Regions from separate parts of the Phyllobacterium sp. 1468 genome, predicted to be linked through region 1. Evidence: predicted binding sites of a transcription regulator. Region 1 holds the regulator's gene; the other holds the start of a gene.
The links. Region 1 encodes LexA, which represses DNA repair genes until DNA is damaged. Its sites were predicted from a motif close to TGTTCNNNNTGTGTTCNG; they were not measured.
Positions count from the first base shown of each region.

Region 2: the regulator LexA is predicted to act here: its motif matches at 4,254-4,271, upstream of parE (DNA topoisomerase IV subunit B).

Region 1 is NZ_JAVDSX010000012.1:49,930-60,611, forward strand. Features, by position in the region: gene J2X72_RS23185 (ThuA domain-containing protein) at 1-709, opposite strand, end outside; gene J2X72_RS23190 (ATP-binding cassette domain-containing protein) at 743-1,750, opposite strand; gene J2X72_RS23195 (carbohydrate ABC transporter permease) at 1,761-2,591, opposite strand; gene J2X72_RS23200 (sugar ABC transporter permease) at 2,591-3,541, opposite strand; gene J2X72_RS23205 (ABC transporter substrate-binding protein) at 3,635-4,897, opposite strand; gene J2X72_RS23210 (substrate-binding domain-containing protein) at 5,204-6,232, shown strand; gene lexA (transcriptional repressor LexA) at 6,352-7,071, shown strand; gene J2X72_RS23220 (ComEC/Rec2 family competence protein) at 7,172-9,637, opposite strand; gene gltX (glutamate--tRNA ligase) at 9,751-10,682, shown strand, end outside.
Region 2 is NZ_JAVDSX010000002.1:50,743-61,424, forward strand. Features, by position in the region: gene J2X72_RS05720 (acetyl/propionyl/methylcrotonyl-CoA carboxylase subunit alpha) at 1-1,936, opposite strand, end outside; gene J2X72_RS05725 (EamA family transporter) at 2,000-2,926, opposite strand; partial or broken gene J2X72_RS05730 (GIY-YIG nuclease family protein) at 3,283-3,561, shown strand; partial or broken gene J2X72_RS05735 (GIY-YIG nuclease family protein) at 3,758-3,841, opposite strand; gene parE (DNA topoisomerase IV subunit B) at 4,347-6,413, shown strand; gene lpdA (dihydrolipoyl dehydrogenase) at 7,371-8,768, opposite strand; gene J2X72_RS05750 (dihydrolipoamide acetyltransferase family protein) at 8,787-10,085, opposite strand; gene J2X72_RS05755 (alpha-ketoacid dehydrogenase subunit beta) at 10,090-10,682, opposite strand, start outside.

The DNA of each region.
Region 1 (10,682 bases):
CCGGCACATTCGGCGCCTCTGTAATATCCGGAAAACGCAGCGGATTATAAGCCCAGTTCACCGCATTGCGCAGCACGAGCCCGACAGTTTCGTCATGATACGTCGGATAGGTTTCATGTCCCGGGCGGAAGTAGAAAACATTGCCTGCGCCTTTGCGATAGGTGAGCCCCGAGCGAAAGACTTCGCCGCCCTGGAACCACGATACAAATATTGTTTCCAATGGTTCCGGCACGGAGAATGGTTCGCCGTACATTTCCTCGTTTTCCAGCTCGAAGAATGCCGGCAACCCTCTGGCGATAGGATGTCCGGGGTTAACGACCCAGAGCCGTTCCCGTTCGCCCGCCTCGCGCCAGTTCAATGCGCATGGCGAGCCCATCAATCTTTTGAAAATCTTCGAAAAATGCCCTGAATGCAGAACGATCAGTCCCATCCCCTCCCAGACCCGCTGGGCCACACGCTCGACTATTTCATCGGCAACGTCGCCATGAGCGCGGTGCCCCCACCAGACAAGAACGTCGGTCTCGTCCAGCACCTTGTCCGTCAGGCCATGCTCCGGCTCCTGCAGGGTCGTGGTTTTGACGCTGAGGTTTGTATCGCTCTTCAAAAGCTTGGCGATCTGGTTGTGCATGCCTTCGGGATAGATCTCGGCAACTGTTTTATTGATCTGTTCATGGACGTTCTCGCCCCAGATAAGCGTGCGAATTGCCATTGGTCTTTCCTTATCTTTGGTATGGAGATTTTATCAGTTTGCCGCCGGGCGGCCCGATTGGTCGAAACGGTGGATGTTGTTGTTAACGGGTGCAACGCAAAGCAGTTCCCCCGGCTGTTGGTGTGCCGAGCCGTCCTGCCGGACCACCAAGGGCTCATTGGCACCGATATCGATATAAAGGAAACTCTCCGATCCGAGGTTTTCCGCCAAAAGAAGCTTGCCTTTCCAGGGGCCCTCCTTGTCCTTGATTTCCAGATGCTCGGGCCGTACCCCCAAAATGTCGGTCTTGTAGGCATCCGCGAACTCCCCGGTGAGGAAATTCATCTTGGGTGAGCCAATGAAGCCGGCAACAAAGATCGATTGCGGCTTTTCATAAAGCTCCAATGGCGTGCCAACTTGCTCGACATTGCCGTCACGCAGAACACAAATCCGGTCTGCCAGCGTCATGGCCTCCACCTGATCATGGGTTACATAGATCATTGTCGTTTCATGCATCTTGGCGTGGAGCTTGGCTATTTCAAGACGGGTCGCGACCCTCAGCGCGGCATCGAGATTGGACAGCGGCTCATCGAAGAGAAAGACCTTGGGATCGCGCACAATTGCTCGGCCGATGGCAACCCGTTGTCGCTGGCCGCCAGAAAGCTGCTTGGGCAGTCGGTCGAGGTAATCCGCAATCTGCAACATTTCCGCTGCCTTGTGCACCCGCCGCTTGACATCCTCCGCGCTACCCTTGGCCAGCTTCAGGCCGAATGCCATGTTGTCATAGACGGTCATATGCGGATACAGCGCATAGGATTGAAACACCATGGCGATACCGCGCTGGGACGGCGTCAGACTGTTGACGATCTTCTCATCGAACGCGAGCGTTCCGGACGTGATGTCTTCAAGCCCGGCGACAAGCCGCAGCAGCGTCGATTTTCCGCAACCCGACGGGCCAACGAAAACCATGAACTCGCCGGGCTCGATTTCGAGGTCCACACCTTTGATAACCTCGAACGTGCCGAAGGATTTTCGGAGATCTTGCATACGAATAGTCGTCATTTGAAACCCCTTAGCCTTTGACACCGCCGGCTGTAAGGCCGGAAATAATCTTGCGTTGAAAGATGAGGACGAGGACAACCAAGGGCACCGTGACGATCACCGAGGCTGCCATGACGATCCCCCATGGTACCTCGTGCGCGCTTGAGCCGGTAAAGAGGGCGATGGTGACCGGCACCGTACGGGTTTCCGTCGAGGACGTGAAAGTCAAAGCGAAAAGGAATTCGTTCCAGGCCGCGATGAAGGCAAGCAATCCGGTCGTTACCAGCGCAGGCCACATGAGGGGCAGGAACACCCGTGTTATGATCACCCAGGGCGTTGCGCCATCGACGATGGCTGCCTCTTCAATCTCAACGGGCAGATCACGCATGAATGTCGTCAATACCCACACGGTAAATGGCAAGGTGAAGATCATGTAGGAAAAAACCAGGCCGCCGAGCGTGTTATAGAGACCGAGAAGCCGGATAACTTCGAACAGCCCGGCCAGGACAGCTATCTGCGGGAACATGGAAACTGACAGAATCGTCAAAAGCAACAACGAACGCCCGCGAAATCGGACCCTGGACAAGGCAAAGGCGGCCGTAACTGCCATCAGGAGGGAGAGAGTCACGACGCATGCCGATACAATAATGGAATTTAACAGGTTGCGGGCAAAACTTCCCGAAGCGATAACGTTCACATAATTCGCTAAAGAGAACGAAGTCGGCCAATATTCGATTGTGAAAATCGCACTGCCGGTCCTGAAACTCGTAATGATCGCGTAGTAAAACGGGAAAACCGCGCAAACAACGATCACAGCAACAAGCGCATAAAATGCGGTGTTCTTGACGATCGAAATGGGCATCAGCGCTCTCCTCCGTCGAGCTTCACACGGCCGATCCAGATCGCCAGCATCGTCATCAGCGCTATTACCAGAAACAACAGCGTCGACTGTGCCGAGCCGTAGGCAAACTTATCGAAGTCAATGAGATTCTCGCGCGCCAGAACCGACATAGTCTTGGTCTGGGCGCTGTTGGGCGTCAGCACATAGATCAAATCGAAGATTCGCATTGCATCGAGCAGCCGGAAAATGATCGCAACTATCAGCGCTGGTTTCACCAGCGGCAACGTGATGCGAAAGAACTGCTTGACGGGATGAACGCCATCGATGCGCGCCGCTTCATAGATGTCACCCGGGATCATCTGCAGACCCGCGAGGATCAATAGCGCCATGAATGGCGTGGTCTTCCACACATCGACGATCAGCACGGCGATCATTGCGGTATCGGAACTTGCAGTCCAGGCAATCGGATGGTCGATGAGGCCGACGCGCATGAAGAGATCGTTGAGGATGCCGAACTGATCATTCAGCATCCATCCCCACATGCGCGCTGATACGATGGTCGGGATCGCCCAAGGGATGAGGATTGCCGCACGCACAAGGCCCCTGCCCTTGAATTCGGCATTAAGGACGAGAGCTATGATCATTCCAAAAACGGCCTCCAGCGCCACCGAGATGACGCTGAAGCGAACCGTGTTCCAGACAGCGTTCCACCATGCCGGATCGACCAGCAGACCGGAATAAATCGTCCGCCCGCTTTTGAGTTGTATCCACGAAAGATAATTCTTGAAGCCTACCCATTTGGCCGCATCGATGTTGGTCAGCGAGGCATCAGTGAAGGAAAAATAGATCGTTCGAAAGAGCGGCCAACCCGCAACAACCGCCAAAGCCAAAATCATTGGAAGAAGAAACAATCGTGCGGAGCGCGAGCGCTGACGCAAGAGTTCCGAACGTACAGTGGGAGACGCTGTCATCAAATTCCTGCCCGCGGAGGTTACATTCAGGTTGATCAGACAATCGTGCGAATGATGTATGATAAGTCCATTCGCACCGTCGACTGGCAGGGATTACCAGCTACCACCCTGAAGTTCCGTCAGCTTGGCTTCCAGAAGCTCAAGATTGTCTGCAGCAGTTCCGTTGCCGGACAACGTGTCGTGGACCGCGCTCCAGAACATCGATGACACCTCGTTGTATTTGACCTTCGTGGGCGCGGATGGACGAGGCACGGCTGTCTCGAATACTGGCTTCCAGTTCGTGATTACCGGTTGAGCCGCAGCAATATCCTTATCGTCATAGAGAGCCTTCAGCGTCGGCAAGTTGGCGATCTCGATCGCCCGTTCCTTCTGTTGTTCAGGCGCGGCCAGGAATTTTACCAGTTTGATCGCTTCCTCGGGTGATTTTGTATATTTTGAGATGGCGAGGTTCCAGCCGCCCAACGTCGCTGCAGAACTCTGCCCCTCTTTCGAGCTTGGCAGGGTCGTCACGTCGAACTTGCCTTTAATGGCGCTGTCCGGACCATTGCCCAATGCATAGGCATAAGGCCAGTTGCGCATGAAGACGGCATTCCCCGTCTGCCAGACACCGCGGCTCTCCTCTTCGGTGTAGGCAAGGACACCCTTTGGAGAGATCGTATCGATCCACCCCTTTGCCCTGTCGACTGCGGCGACTGCTTCTGGATTGTTGATAGAGATCGTACCGTCGGGCTCGATAATCTGGCCGCCGCCAGAAGACTTGATCCATTCAAGTGCGTTACAAGTCAGGCCCTCGTAAGCGTTACCTTGGAAAACAAAGCCATACATCGCCTTGTTACCAGCCTGGCGCTCACCCTCCTGGATGTCCTTGGCGGTCGCAGCCATTTCGTCCCAGGTTTTGGGAACCGGCTTCTTGTATTTCTCCAGAAGATCCTTGCGGTAGTAGAAGGCGGGCGCGTCAGTATACATCGGCATGGCAACGAGTTTGCCGTCAACCGTCTGGCTTTGGATCATCGATGGAAAGTGTTGATCGACGACATCTTTCATGGCTTCTGTCAGATCAAGAAACTGGTCGGCCAATTGCGGCGCCCAGATCACATCAGTGCGGTAGACATCGATGTCCGTGTTCCCGGCGGCAAGCCAAAGCCTGTACTGGCCAAACTGGTCGGAGCTGTTTGCAGGCATGGCGACAATTTTGACCTTGTTGCCGGTTTCCTTTTCGAAACGATCGAGCTGCTTGCGCAGGAACTCGCGCCCATTACCCGTATCACCGGAGACGATTGAAAGGTCGGCGGCGAACGCGCCCGAACAGATCAACGTTGTGGCCAAGAGGCCCGCAAGGATTAATTTCGCTCTCATGATTTCCTCCCGTAGATCCAAGATGGAACAACGCGCGTTGGCGGTGCGCCGTTCCAATTTATGAAAACTCCTCCTCAAACACTTTGAGCATCAACGCAAAAATAAAATCCAAAGCGCTTTGGGCAAAAGGTGGCAAAGGCCGGCCCTGCTGTCAAGTTGGAATATGCAACGTCTGCCGTGATCCAGCAAATAATGCGGTGTGTAATTTCTAACCGCTTCCATCTTGAGTTGAAATTATTTCCAAAGCGCTTCGAAACTGCGCTATAGTTGAGCTCATCTGATAAAAAAATGCCTGGATCGTCTGATATGAAACTCAAGGAACTGGCCGAACAACTTGGCCTCTCGCAAACGACCGTTAGCCGCGCACTCAATGGCTATCCGGAAGTCAACGAGGCAACAAGGGAGCGGGTCAACAAGGCCGCCCTCAAGTTCGGTTATAGCGCCAACGCCAATGCGCGGCGCCTGGCGATGGGACGTGTCGGCGCGATTGGAATTGTCGTGCCTATTCACAGCAGCGAGCGTTTCGGCCCGCATACCAGCGAATTCTTATCCGGCCTTGCAGAGCGCCTCTCGCGTGACGAAATCGATTTTCTCATCACCCCCCTGATCAACAATGATGAGATTTCGGCCTATAGGCGTCTGATTTCCAGCAAGCGCGTCGACGCGATGATTGTCTCGCACCCCTCGCTCGTCGATGAACGCGTTGCCATGCTTGCCGAAGCGCAATTTCCTTTTGTGCTTCACGGGCGGACGAACATAGATGCACCGCACGCCTGGTTGGATATCGACAATAAGGGTGCCTTCTATCAAGCGACGTCGCATCTGCTCGATCTTGGCCACAAGCACATTGCCATGATCGATGGTCTCAAGGGCTTCACCTTCTCGGAGCACCGTGAGGAAGGCTATCGTAATGCGCTTAACGAACGCGGTATTTCGATCGACCCGCATTTCATCGTGCACGACTGTTTTTCCGACGAGATCGGTTTCCGTGAAACACAACGTTTCCTGTCCCTGAAGCCTCATCCAACCGCCATTCTCGCTGGGTCGATGATGACAGCCCTGGGCGTTTCCCGGGCAATCCGCGCCAAGGGCTACCAGCTTGGCAAGGACGTTTCGATCATTGCTCACGATGACGTCTTTCCTTACCTCAATGCCAGCAACATGGTTCCGGCGATGACAACGACACGTTCTTCGATAAGAACGGCCGGTACGCGGATTGCAGAAATGCTTGTCCGCTTGCTTGATGGCGAACCGCCGGAGACCATCCACGAAGTTTGGCCGGTTGAGCTCATTCTACGCCAATCCAGCGGCCCGCCGGTTATTCCGGCTAAGTAACACCTGATCCGCGTTTCTCGGCTTCCATACACCACATATTAATCCTTGTGGAACACAACTGGAACAGATAGTGTTTGTTCTGGTTTTGTTTTTTTCCGATTCCACGCAAAGGATCGCCGATGCTCACGCGTAAACAACATGAACTTCTGCTCTTCATCCACGAGCGTTTGAAGGAGACAGGCATCCCACCTTCGTTCGACGAAATGAAGGATGCATTGGATCTTGCGTCGAAATCCGGCATCCACCGACTGATCACTGCTCTCGAAGAGCGGGGCTTCATTCGTCGGCTTGCAAACCGTGCGAGAGCGCTGGAGGTTTTGCGCCTGCCCGACTCCATCGCTCCCGGCCTCAACGCTCAACGGAAATTCTCCCCGAGTGTCATCGAGGGAAGCCTTGGCCGAAATGTCACCCCCGCCCGGCCACAAGCGCGTTCCTCCGACGAGATAAGCGCGTCGACGGTCGTCAGCATCCCGGTCATGGGCCGCATCGCCGCTGGTGTGCCGATTTCGGCAATCCAAAACCAGACCCATATGATCGGCCTGCCCCCGGACATGATAGGAAGCGGCGAACACTACGCACTTGAAGTCAAAGGCGATTCGATGATCGAGGCTGGGATTTTCGATGGCGATACGGTCGTGATCAAGCGTGGCGATACTGCCAATCCGGGCGAGATCGTTGTCGCACTGGTCGACGACGAAGAGGCAACCCTGAAGCGCTTCCGCCGTAAAGGAGCGTCGATCGCCCTCGAGGCGGCGAATCCGGCTTATGAGACCCGGATTTTCGGACCGGATCGCGTTCAGGTTCAAGGAAAGCTGGTAGGTCTTATTCGGCGATACTAGGTCGTAAACTCATAGATCTTATCGAAATGGCGCTCGAAACGGCGAGAGCATGCGAGGAGAGGCGCGATGGGGTCTTTCCCCCGATTTATGAGTTCAAGACCTAACAATCGCCCGGCTTTTCGCAGCCCAATGTCTGATCAGCATTCACGTGTTTGCGGGATGTGTCGTCCTCGATGTTGCGTGCGGCACGCGAATAGGTTCGATAGGCGTTCCACGGCCGGACCGGTGCTCCTACAGCGTAATTGATGGTGGCGGTCTTAAGGCGCCGGGCGCGAGAAGCGTTAGCCTCGGCAAGATTGACCTCCGGTGAGTCATTTTCGCTGGGTGGTCTAATGAGCTCGCGCGATTCTAAATTAATCTCTGCGGCACCGTGCAGTGCAAGATCAAGCTTGGTAAGTACCAATATGTTCTTGTCTTCGCATGCCGTCGTACCGCCGGCGTAAGCCAGAACAACTATATCTCCCTCCTGGCAGGCAGATGACCTCTGCGCAGCTTCGTCCGTATAGGCAATTATCAATCCACCGGGCTCGCGTGCGGTACAAACTTTTTCAGAACACTCAAACTGCATTTCTTTGGAAAGTGCACCAGCCTTCAACGGCTTCACCACCTCGTTTATTCCATAGCCCTGCTGCCAATTGGTTAGAGTGAATGCACTGCCGGATGTTCGATTGACCGACAGATTGCCGTCATCGGTGCGCAATGCGACCAGTTTTCCGTCCTCTGAAACAATGATCTGCGGCTCTTGCGCGCGCACCATCAGCAAGGCTGCGCCCAACAACAACGGTATGCCGCACAGTCGAAGACGCGTCGACAGAAACAACAACATCACAAGACCAATGCTCATGAGAAGCAAGGTACTTTGCGGCATAAGGCCGAGATTGCCGCTGGGAGAGCGCGAAGCGACCATTTTTGCAAGAGCGATGACGACCTCGATGCCCCGTCCCATGACCGTAAACGGTAGCCAATCAAGATCGAATGGCATGGCTAGCAAGCCGAGCACGGCAAATGGCATGACAAAAACTGAAACGACCGGAAGCGCGAGAGCGTTGCCGATAAGGCCGAATGGTGCCGTATTGTTGAAATGATAAGCCGCAAAGATTGAGTTCGCGGTCCCGGCTACCAGGGATGTCATGGCAATCGCGCCGATATGGTTCACGGCCTTTATTGGCAGCGCGAAAAGCAAATGGCCGGACGCACCTTTGCGGAAGGCCGGCCTTCCCTGCCGCCGGGACCACCAGCTATAAAATGCAATCAAGGCGGCAGTCGCCGAATACGACATCTGAAAGCTTGGCCCCAGGATTTCGTGCGGTGAGATCACCGTGGTGACCAACGCCGCAATGGCGAGATTGCGCATCGATATCGCCGCCCGGTCAACGGTCACCGCCAGGAGCATCACAGCGAGCATGACGAAACTGCGCTGGGCCGCAACGTCGGAGCCCGACAGCAGCAAATAGAATGCGGAACCCGCCAAGGCGATCGCCGCCGAGAATTTCTTCACGGGAAACCGCGCCGAAAATCCCGGGAAAAACGCCATGATCGCGCGTAGCGAGCCGATGATCGTTGCCGCCACCAGCGCCATGTGAAAGCCGGAGATCGACAGAATATGCGAAAGTCCGCTCAAGCGAAAAGCGTTGTTGGTTTCGTCGCTGATACCATCGCGCTGGCCGGTGATCAGCGACGCAGCGATGTCACCGGGTTCGCCCCTGATGGTATGCAAGATGCGCTGGGTGAGTTGCTGCCTGACGTTGGCAATCGCCATCAATATTGTAGCAACAGGCCCTGTGTCTAAAGCCACAGGCGCTATTTCAAGCTTCCCCAGCACAAATCCGCTGGCACCGACCCCCCTGTAGTAACTATTGAAGGCGAAATCATAATTGCCCGGCCGCATCGGACCTGACTGCGGCCGCAGGTGAACGAGTCCTTTGATACCATCGCCGACCTTCAGGTCACGGGGCACCGATCTTGCCGAGACAGTAACGCGGTCCGGACCATATTTAAGTGCCGGCCGTGCTGTCGAAATCACATCCATGGTCAGACGCCATCCACCCTTTGCGTCTCGCGACATGGCATTGACGCGGCCCGTCATCCGCGTCGTGACTTCCGAGCCAAGCATTCGGGTTCCGGTTCGGATCGTTTCAACTTTGCCGAAAAGCATGCCGGACACCAGGGCGATCGCGAATAGTAGAACAAGCCGCAACATGGGCCGTGCCTGCGCCAAGGCATGGCAACCGGTGAGAAAAGTCATCCCTGAAAGGATGGCACTTAGCCTCGGTTCGGCAGCCGCATTAAAATAGAAAAGTGCGCCAGTACCCGCAAAGACAGGTAAGAACAGAAACAGCGTACCGCGATCGACCTCGCAGTTGAACGCCTTGGGAATCGCAAGATGCACAGACTGAAGCTGCGTTCGTGCAGAATTGCCAAGTCCACGCAGCCTCGCAGGCCAGTTTTCCTTTTCAACGACTAATTCAATGGTCGTTGTTTGAGTCGCGATTTCATAACCGCCGCTGTCGGGACGGAGAAAAAACTGCTGTTCTCTGGTCTTTGTTCTGGTAGCGGGACCTTCCATTTGCTTTCCGGTTCTGCCAGTGCCCTTGCACAGCAGCGGTGCTATGCTACATGAACGCCAGATCAATTCGATTGGACGTTCGGCTAATACGCCGGGCACCTGCTGGAGACCTTATGTCATCGTCCGTTGTCACCCGTTTCGCACCCTCCCCAACCGGTTATTTGCATATCGGCGGCGCCCGCACCGCCCTGTTCAACTGGCTTTATGCCAAGCATACGGGCGGCAAGATGTTGCTGCGTATCGAGGACACGGATCGAGAACGCTCTTCGGAAGCTGCCGTAACCGCCATTCTCGACGGTTTGAAATGGCTGGGTCTTGATTGGGACGGTGATGCCGTGTCGCAATATGAGCGCGCGCCGCGCCACCGGGAAATTGCGGAGGAGCTCGTTACCCGCGGTAAGGCCTATTATTGTTATGCTTCACAGGCCGAGCTTGAGGAAATGCGCGAGAAAGCCCGCTCTGAAGGCCGCCCACCGCGTTATGACGGACGCTGGCGGGATCGCGATCCTAAGGAAGCACCCGAAGGTATCAAGCCGGTCATCCGCATCAAGGCGCCTCAGACGGGCGAAACACTCGTTCGCGACCAGGTTCAGGGCGATGTCCGGTTCCCCAACAAGGATCTCGACGATTTCATCATCCTGCGCTCCGATGGCAATCCGACCTATATGCACGCTGTCGTCGTAGATGATCATGACATGGGAGTTACCCATATTATTCGTGGCGACGATCATTTGACCAATGCGGCACGACAGACGGTTATCTACGACGCTATGGGTTGGGACGTGCCGGTAATGGGCCACATACCGCTCATTCACGGCGCGGATGGCGCAAAACTGTCGAAGCGGCATGGTGCGCTTGGGGTGGAGGCTTATCGCGCCATGGGCTATCTGCCGGCAGCGCTGCGCAATTATCTCGTGCGTCTCGGCTGGAGCCATGGCGACGACGAGATTATGTCCGACGAACAGATGATCCAGTGGTTTGAAATCTCGGACATCAACCGGGGCGCATCGCGCTTCGACTTCCAGAAGCTTGAGGCGATCAACGG
Region 2 (10,682 bases), on a different contig from region 1:
CGCGGTCGGCACGCAAAACATTCTCCATCTTCATCGCTTCGACGATGGCCAGTGTCTCGCCCGCCTTGACCTCCTGTCCCTTGGTCACATTGATCGATACGATCAGCCCCGGCATGGGGCAGAGCAGCAGTTTCGACGTATCTGGCGGTATCTTCACCGGCATCAGCTTTTCCAGCGCCGCCACGTGCTTCTGCATGGCGTGCGCGACAATGGACATGCCTCTCCAGTCGATGCGCATGCCGTTGAGCACCGGGCGCAGTTGCGCCTTTACCGCGCGCTTGTCGATATAACCGCTCCATACGGCATCGCCGGGCTGCCAGTCGCTGCGAATGGTCACGATATCGCCGCCACGAATTGAAATCTCGATCTTCACCGGCGGTTTGGCCGCACAGTTTGCAATCATGATCGGCACATAATCGTCCTTGATCCGCACCTCCCATTCGGTGCGTATCTTGCCCGTATGCGGCCGCAAACGATCCGACAATCGATCCAGCCGCTCCTTGCGCACCAGTTCGACAGCCAGCGCGATCGCCGCCAATATATCCAGATCGTCCGGTGACGGCGAAATCGGCTTGAACCCGTCCGGAAATTCTTCGGCGATGAACCCTGTCGAAAGCCTTCCCTCGCGCCAGCGCGGGTGCTGCATCAGCGCGGCGAGAAACGGGATGTTGTGCGCAATGCCATCGACAACGAACGTATCCAGCGCGTCCGCCATCGCATCGATCGCCTCGAGCCTCGTCGGTGCCCAGGTGCAGAGCTTGGCGACCATCGGGTCGTAGAACATCGAGATTTCCGAGCCCTCGGTCACGCCCGTATCGTTGCGGATGATCGCCTTGCCAACAGGCCCTTCCGCCGGCGGGCGATAGCGCGTCAGCCGCCCGATCGACGGCAGGAAGTTGCGATAGGGGTCTTCCGCGTAGAGCCGGCTTTCGACAGCCCAGCCATTGAGCTTCACATCCGCCTGCTTGATCGCCAGCTTTTCGCCAGCGGCAATGCGGATCATCTGTTCGACCAGATCGATCCCGGTGATCAGTTCGGTCACCGGGTGTTCCACCTGCAACCGCGTGTTCATCTCGAGGAAATAGAAATTGCGGTCCTTGTCGACGATGAACTCGACCGTGCCGGCGCTTTGATAGTCGACCGCCTTGGCCAGGGCCACCGCCTGCTCGCCCATGGCCCAGCGCGTCGCCTCGTCCAGAAAAGGTGACGGCGCTTCCTCCACCACCTTCTGGTTGCGGCGCTGTACCGAACATTCGCGCTCGCCAAGATAGATGCTGTTACCGAACGCGTCAGCCAGCACCTGGATTTCGATGTGACGCGGATCGACGATGAACTTCTCGATGAAAACCCGCTCGTCGCCAAAGGAATTGCGCGCCTCGGAGGTCGCACGCTCGAAACCGTCGCGCACTTCCGATTTGTTCCAGGCAATGCGCATGCCCTTGCCGCCGCCGCCTGCGGAAGCCTTGATCATCACCGGGTAGCCGATCTCGCCCGCAATCCGCTCGGCATGGGCCGGGTCGGTGATGACGTCGAGAAAGCCCGGAACCGTACTCACCCTGGCCGCATTGGCGAATTTTTTCGATTCTATCTTGTCGCCCATGGCGATGATCGCCTTGGGCTTCGGTCCGATGAAGACGATGCCCTGCTTTTCCAGCGCCTCGCAAAAGGAGGCGCGCTCGGAGAGAAACCCGTAGCCGGGGTGAACGGCTTCTGCGCCGGTGTCCTTGCATGCAGCGATGATCTTGTCCGCCACGAGATAGCTTTCGGCAGCAGCAGCCGGCCCGATATGCACGGCCTCGTCGGCCATCTCCACATGCACCGCATCGCGATCAGCATCGGAATACACCGCAACCGTGGCAATCCCCATCTTGCGCGCGGTTTTGATGACGCGGCAGGCAATTTCGCCGCGGTTGGCAATCAGTATTTTTTTGAACAAAGCGAACCTCCCAACAGGTCTTTGTTTCTATTGCCAAACTTCGTTCTACTCAACTGATTCTTGTCAATTGTATGCGGGTTCGTTCGCGTCCCGCCTTTTCCCTTCACGCCAGATCAGATAGGCGCCGGAAGCAACGATGATGGCGATCCCCAGCCACTTGGATGCGGTAGGAAATTCCCTGAAGACAAAGAGCCCGATGAGCACTGCCATGACGATTTCGAGGTATTGAAACGGCGCCAGAAGCGAGGCGGGGGCAAGCCGCGAGGCGGTGGTGATAAGCTGGTGTCCCGTTGTCGCAATGACCCCCATTGCGAAGAGCAAGGACCACGACAGGGCGTTGGCAGGAAGGCCGAATGTCATATCGCCGATTTCAAAGGCCGCGCCGAAAAAGAGCGCGACCAGAGTCGTCAGCGTGCCGCCTACCCCGGCGTATAACTGCATGACAAGCGTTGTGTCGGCAGTACCATACCTTCGGTTCAGGATAAGATAGAAAGCAAAGGATGCTGCCGTGCCGAGCGGCAAAAGCGAAACCCAGCCGAAGAGTTCCCAGCTGGGCTGAATAACGATCAGCGTGCCGATGAACCCTATCGCCACGGCCATCCACCTGCGCCAGCCGACATGTTCCTTCAGCAGGATTGCCGAAAGGGTCGTCAGCATCAACGGTTCAACGAAGAACACAGCTATGGCGTCCGCCAACGGCATGTATTTGATCGCTGCATAAAAACAGAGACCGCCGACACCCATGAGGACGCCGCGAAACAGGTTACCCCAAAGCTTGACGGGCTTTAAGGATTTTACCCCGGTCATGGCAATGATGATCATCGCGGCAAGCACGGCCTGAAATCCAAAGCGGAAGAGGGTTACGGTTGCCGGCGATACGCTGTCCACCGTCGAGAGCCATTTGGCAATGGCATCCATCACGGGCAGGAAAAACAAGGCCGCCGCCATCATCGAAACACCCTGCACCTGTTGTGCGGTTGTATTTTCCATGCTCATGATTCCTCTGGACGCCGCGACGATGCGGCTTGCTGGAATACCGCGCCAGCCGAAAAAAGCAATCGTGACAGTGTCTGGTTCGCCCTTCGACAGGCTCAGGACGCTCACCGGTTGCATCGATTCCACGTGCGTGGTTCGACAAGCTCACCATGAGGGAGGTGGTTTGATTGCAGGAGCTTAATGCTGGGATGGCTCAGATGTTGGTGATTAAGTTTGCAGCACTCAACCTCCCTCATGGTGAGCTTGTCGAACCACGCACATGGAATCGATGCAATTGCATTTTCGAACTTTCGTTGAATTGCCCGAACTGACTATCGTTTCTACAGTCTCACAAGTTGGGCGAGGTCTTTATGGAAGTAACCGTTTATATTCTCCGTTGTGCGGATGGTTCATATTACACAGGGCTCACGAAGCAAGAAGTTGAAGGCCGGTTGTGGGAGCACAACGCGGCGATCTACAATGGTTACACGCGCTCGCGGCTTCCTGTCGAACTTGTTTTTACCGAGACCTATGATCGCATTTTGGATGCGATCGCGCGGGAACGGCAAATCAAAGGATGGTCGCGTGTGAAGAAGCAAGCACTTATTGCCATGAACTATGAAGGACTTCCCGAGCTCTCCCAGAATCGCTCAAAGCGTTCGGGTAGGCTTGGCAAAACCGCCATGTGCGTGGTTCGACAAGCTCACCATGAGGGTGGTGGTTTGATTGCAGAGAAGCTTGAATGCTGTGATGGCTCAGACGTTGGTGACTAACCTTGCAGCACTCAACTTCAAACGTTGCTGATTAACCTTGCAGCACTCAACCTCAAACGTTGCTGATTAAACCACCCTCATGGTGAGCTTCTTGCTTCGTGAGCCCTGTGTAATATGAACCATCCGCACAACGGAGAATATAAACGGTTACTTCCATAAGGACCTCGCCCAACTTGTGAGACTGTAGAAACGATAGTCAGTTCGGGCAATTCAACGAAAGTTCGAAAATTCCATTGCATCGATTCCATGTGCGTGGTTCGACAAGCTCACCATGAGGGAGGTTGAGTGCTGCAAACTTAATCACCAACATCTGAGCCATCCCAGCATTAAGCTCCTGCAATCAAACCACCACCCTCATGGTGAGCTTGTCGAACCACGCACATGCCGGTTTTGCTGATTAACCTTGCAGCACTCAACCTCCCTCATGGTGAGCTTCTTCATCGTGAGCTTGTCAAACGACGAACCACGCACATGCCGTTTTGCCCCGTTTTACTTTCCACGATACCTTGCTCAGTTTCTCCTCACCCTTGAATGTCAGCGTCTGCGCGTATAGTTCTGTGGGTGAACACCGGAACAGACAGCGAACTCCCATCGCGTTTCACCATGAAGCGTGCAAATATCAAGGGTGATTCGAATCTCTATGAAATTGGCCGAACAAGACCATGGATGACAACAACGACCTCTTTTCAGCGATCGTAAAAACCGCCCGCGAACGGCAAGCGGCGAGTGAACCGGCACGCCCTGCGTCCGTTGCCCCCGCCGCGCCCGTCAAATCCGCGCGCACCGCTCCCGAGGCCAGCGGCAACTACAATGCCGCCGATATCGAGGTGCTGGAAGGGCTGGAGCCCGTTCGCCGCCGCCCGGGCATGTATATTGGCGGCACCGACGAGCGCGCGCTGCATCATCTGTTCGCCGAAGTCATCGATAATTCCATGGACGAGGCTGTCGCCGGTCACGCCAATTTCATCGATATCGATCTCGACGAAAACGGCTATCTGTCGGTCACGGATAATGGTCGCGGCATGCCGGTCGATCCGCATCCGAAATTCAAGGACAAATCCGCGCTTGAAGTCATCATGACGATGCTGCACGCGGGCGGCAAGTTCGACTCCAAGGTCTACGAAACCTCCGGCGGCTTGCATGGCGTCGGTGTTTCGGTCGTTAACGCACTCTCGGACCATGTCGAAGTCGAGGTCGCGCGCAACCGCCGCCTTTATCGCCAGCGCTTTTCGCGCGGCAAGGCGCTTGGCCCGCTCGAAGAAGTCGGCGAAGTGCAGAACCGCCGCGGGACGCGTGTGACCTTCCATCCGGATGCCGAGATTTTCGGTCAGGGCGCCAAGTTCGATCCTGCGCGGCTTTACAAGATGGCGCGTTCCAAGGCCTATCTTTTCGGCGGCGTCGAGATCAGGTGGAATTGCGCCCCGTCACTGCTCGATCCGAAGGACCCGACGCCGGACAAGGCCGTCTTCCATTTCCCGGGCGGCCTCAAGGATTATCTCGGCGCCTCGCTCGGCAAGGATTTTCAGATCACGCGCGAGATGTTTGCCGGCAAGACGGAAAAAACCAGCGGCCATGGCGCGATGGAGTGGGCGGTCGCCTGGTATGGCGGTGATGGTTTCGTCAATTCCTACTGCAATACCATTCCGACCGGCGAAGGCGGCACCCATGAAGCAGGGCTGCGTATCGCCCTCACCCGTGGCCTCAAGGCCTATGCGGAACTCACCGGCAACAAGCGCGCATCGATCATCACCACCGATGACGTGATGATCTCCGCAGCCGCCATGCTTTCGGTGTTCATTCGCGAGCCGGAGTTCGTTGGCCAGACCAAGGACAAGCTGGCGACTGTAGAAGCGCAGCGCATCGTTGAAAATGTCATTCGCGATCCATTCGATCATTGGCTTGCCGCCTCGCCGCAGGAAGCATCGAAGCTGCTCGACTGGGTGGTGGACCGGGCTGAAGAGCGCGTCAAACGCCGCCAGGAAAAAGAGGTCAATCGCAAATCCGCCGTCAAGAAGCTGCGGCTTCCGGGCAAACTTGCCGACTGCAGCCAATCCGGCGCGCTGGGAGCGGAACTCTTCATCGTCGAGGGCGACAGCGCTGGCGGTTCGGCCAAGCAAGCGCGCGACCGCGCCACACAGGCGGTGCTACCGCTGCGCGGCAAGATCTTGAATGTCGTCAGCGCCGGCCGCGAAAAGATGACGGCCAACCAGCAGATCGGCGATCTCATCCTGGCGCTCGGTTGCGGCACCCGCTCGAAATACCGGGACGAGGACCTGCGTTATGATCGCATCATCATCATGACCGACGCCGACGTCGACGGCGCGCATATCGCCTCGCTGCTGATCACCTTCTTTTATCAGGAGATGCCGGAGCTGATCCGCAACGGCCACCTCTTCCTTGGTGTCCCCCCGCTCTACCGTCTCGCGCAGGGCGGCAAGGTCGCCTATGCCCGCGACGATGCACACAAGGACGAGCTTCTGAAGACGCTGTTTACCGGCAAGGGCAAGGTTGAGATCGGCCGGTTCAAGGGCCTTGGCGAAATGCGCGCCGACCAGCTCAAGGAAACCACGATGGATCGCAAGAAGCGCACCTTGCTGCGGGTCCAGATCGACGAGGAATGGGCCAACGAAACCAAGCTCGCCGTGGACGATCTGATGGGCACCCGCCCCGATGCGCGCTTCCGCTTCATCCAGGATCGCGCAGCGTTTGTTGAAGAGCTGGATATTTAGCGTTTCGGCGATAGATCTTGCAGAAGATCTAACATCACAGGTTCTGCGCGACAGCTTTGGTATAGAAGTCCTGTTGATAAACGTTTAGCAATCAAATAAATGGGATAGGAACCGATCCCGCGTTACAACAGACCCTCGATCTAACTAAGAGGGTTCCGATGGCGATTTGGTTTTTGACATTTGCGGTACTTGTTGCAGGACTAATCGCGATCATGCGAGTGGTCGTTCAAGTCCAAAAGAGCCTGATCGCCGGCGATTATTCATGGAGAAGCTTTGGTTTACTCTCTCTCGCATGGCTCGCAGTCACAATACCAAGCATTCAATCAAGTTGTTCGAACGTCGGCTGTCAGTGGGGCGTGAAATTCGGTTGGCTTATAAGTTTGTTTTATGACCTTGTGCCCGTAGCAGGATTGGAGCCTACGGCCCGTACGCTGATGCTGGTCATTTGCGGCTACGTTATCTTGACGATCTGTTTCTTGGGCCACGCCCTTGGATGGATACTTTATGGTATTCGAAGACTGTTCCAACGTGCGACTTAGGCAGGTCCCCGGCGTCCGATCAATACAGTGGCGGTATTAGAGTGATATACATCAAAAGTATTAGTCCTTGAAGTTTTCCCCAAACAGGCGTACATCATAAAGACTAGGCGCGGCTCCTCCTCCCTGCTTTTGGCGCGCGCCTGGTTCCCCCCATTTAAGCCGGACGCAAGTCCGGCTATTTTTTAAACCCGAAGCTCTCGAAAAATTAATCGAACGCTCGTTCAATTAATCCTTCGACGAGACGCATTTTTCCTGGCGGTTTTTCGCCATTTCACCCCTATGAACCGCTATTTCAAAACCATTTTGATGCAAGTCCGGGCGATGCCTGCGCGAAACATCCCGATTCTCATGCAAGAATCAGCGAAACCGGCGCAAAATTTTCCACCTCCAGCTTCAATTTGATTGTGCTGGGTTGTGTTCAGATATGCAGCGCGTGTCCCAGCGCCTTGAGGGCGGCTTCCTGAAAACCTTCGCTCTGTGTCGGATGCGCGTGGATCGTCCCGGCGATATCTTCCAGCCGCGCACCCATCTCCAGGGCAAGGGCAAAGGAAGCCGAGAGCTCGGATACGCCCTGCCCGACCGCCTGGATTCCGAGGATAAGATGATTGCCGGCAGCGGCGACGACACGGACAAAACCTTCCTCGCCTTCCTGCGTCATGGCGCGGCCATTGGCGGCGAAAGGAAACAGGCCGATCTTGATTTCGTGCCCGGCCTGCTTTGCCTCTTCGGGAGAAAAGCCAACAGAAACAATCTCCGGATCGGTAAAACACACTGCCGCGATGGCGCGTTTGTCCCAGCTGCGGTTTTCGCCGGCAATGATTTCCGCCACCATTTCGCCCTGCGCCATGGCCCGGTGCGCGAGCATGGGTTCGCCGGTCACGTCGCCAATGGCATAAACGCCGCGCATCGAGGTGCGGCACTTATCATCGATTCTGACGAACTTTCCGTCCATGTCGAGGTCGATTTCCTCAAGTCCCCAGCCGGTCGTCACCGGTTTGCGGCCGACGGTCACCAGCACCTTGTCGGCCGGGATTCTCTCGTCTTTGCCGTCCGCGGTTTCAATCAGCAGCGCATCGCCCTTTGTGCTCATGCCCTTGGCTTTGGCGCCAGTCAGTATGGTCATACCTAACTCATTGATATGCTTGACGATTGGCCGGGTCAGCTCCGCATCATATTGCGGCAGGATCTTGGGCAAAGCTTCGACAACCGTCACTCTGGAGCCGAGTTTGGCAAAGGCTGTCCCGAGTTCGAGACCGATATAGCCCCCTCCGACAACCACCAGCTTCTCGGGGATTTTCTGCAGGGCCAACGCCTCGGTCGAGGAAATGACATCGCCGCCAAATGGTAGCGACGGAATCTCGACAGGAGCCGAACCCGTTGCAATCACTACGTTTTCTGCCCTGATAATCTGCTGGCCCGTCAGCGTTTCGACCTCGACGGTCTTGCCGTCGCGAAACCTGGCCTTGCCGGTGACGATCTTGACGTTGGCCTTCTTGAGCAGCCCGGCGACGCCATTGTTCAGACGGCTGACGATCCCGTCTTTCCAGGCGATGGTTTTCGAAAAGTCGATAGCCGGCTCACTTACGGAAATACCGAGCGGCGTATGATTGGCGGCGAAATGCGCAACCTTTTCAAACTCTTGTGCGGCGTGGATCAATGCTTTGGAAGGGATGCACCCCACCATCAGGCAGGTGCCGCCAACCTTTGCCGCTTCGACGATAACCGTATCGACATTCAGCTGGCCGGCCCGAATGGCGCAGATATAGCCCCCTGGACCCGCGCCGATGACCAGCAATTTGCAGGAAATATCCTTCATCGCTCAACCTTCCCGTCCCTAAGCATCGACGAAAATCAGCGCTGGCGTTTCGAGCAGCGTCTTGATTCGTTGAATGAAAACAGCAGCATCCCAGCCGTCGATAACGCGATGGTCGAAACTCGAGGACAGGTTCATCATCTTGCGTGGGATAAAGTTCGTACCGTCCCACATCGGCCGTGTCATGATCTTGTTGACACCGATGATCGCCACCTCCGGATAGTTGATGACTGGCGTCGTCACCACCCCGCCCATACTGCCGAGCGAAGTGATCGTGATCGTCGATCCGCTGAGCTGCTCGCGGGTTGCCGTGCCGGTTTTGGCCGCATCTGCCAGCAAATTGACCTCCGCGGCACAATCCCAGAGCGTGCGCGCCTCGGCATGCTTGACCACCGGAACCACCAGGCCGTTCGGCGTCTGCGCCGCTATGCCGATATGAACACCGCCATGCTGATGGATAACATTGGCCTCGTCGTCGTAAAGCGCGTTGAGCTGCGGCTGATCGGCGATTGCCCGCACCATCGCCCGCATCAGAAACGGCAGAATGGTCAATTTTGCTTGGTCGGCGCGCTTGTTGGCATTCAATGTTGCACGCAACTCCTCCAACGACGAGACATCGATTTCCTCGACATAAGTGATGTGGGGAATGTGCGATTTGGCAATTGCCATTTTCTCCGCGATTTTGCGGCGCAGGCCTACAACCTTGATTTCCTTGACGGAATTGTCCGGCGCAAGTGCCGTAATACCGGGCTTTTGCTTGTCCCGCGCGAAGAAGGCTTCGAGGTCTTCATGGCTGATGCGCCCCGCCGGGCCCGAGCCGCTGACCTGACGAAGGTCCACGCCTGCCTCCTTGGCGCGCAACCGGACAGCGGGAGACGCAAGCGGCTTTTCGCCTTCATTGCGTGGCGCGTTGGCGCCAAACGGGCTTGGTGAACCCGGCGTTTTTTGCGCTGTTGGAGGTACTATCGACCTTGGTTTTTCGGCTGGAGCTTTCGGCGCTTCGGCCTTTTTCTCCACTTCCGGTGCCGGCGCCTCGGTCTTCACCGATTTGGCTGGCGCTACCACAACGTGGCCTTCGCCCTCAATTTTCAAGCGGACCAGCGGCGATCCAATGGCAAGGACCTGGCCAATCTCGCCGCCGAGCCAGACGATCTCGCCGTCCACCGGTGACGGGATCTCGACTGTCGCCTTGTCGGTCATTACAGCGGCAAGGACCGTGTCCTCGCGTACCAGATCGCCAATCTTCACATTCCATTCAACAAGTTCGGCTTCCGCAACGCCTTCACCTACATCCGGCAGCTTGATGATATACTCACCCATAGCTCTATCCCTCCAGCGTTTCGACAAGCGCGCGTCCAAGACGCACCGGTCCCGGGAAATAATCCCACTCCTGGGCGTGAGGATAAGGCGTATCCCACCCGGTCACCCGCGCGACCGGCGCTTCGAGCTTGTAGAAACAATGTTCCTGGACCAGGGCCGCGAGTTCCGCACCAAAACCCGAGGTCAGCGTTGCTTCGTGCACCACGACGCATCGGCCAGTCTTTGAAACCGATTCGATGATGGTTTCGAGATCGAGCGGCAAAAGCGTGCGAAGATCGATGATTTCCGCGTCTATGCCATGTTCCTCTGCAGCGGCTTCGGCCACGTAAACCATTGTGCCATAAGCAAGAATCGTGAGCTTCGAACCTTCGCGGCGCTTGATCGCCTTACCAAGCGGTACCGTATAATGCCCATCCGGAACCTCGCCGAGATCGTGCTTCGACCAAGGCGTTACCGGCCTGTCATAGTGACCGTCGAACGGCCCGTTATAGAGGCGCTTGGGTTCGAGGAAGATCACCGGGTCGGGATCTTCGATAGCCGAAATCAGCAAGCCCTTGGCGTCATGCGGATTGGAGGGAACGACTACTTTCAGCCCCG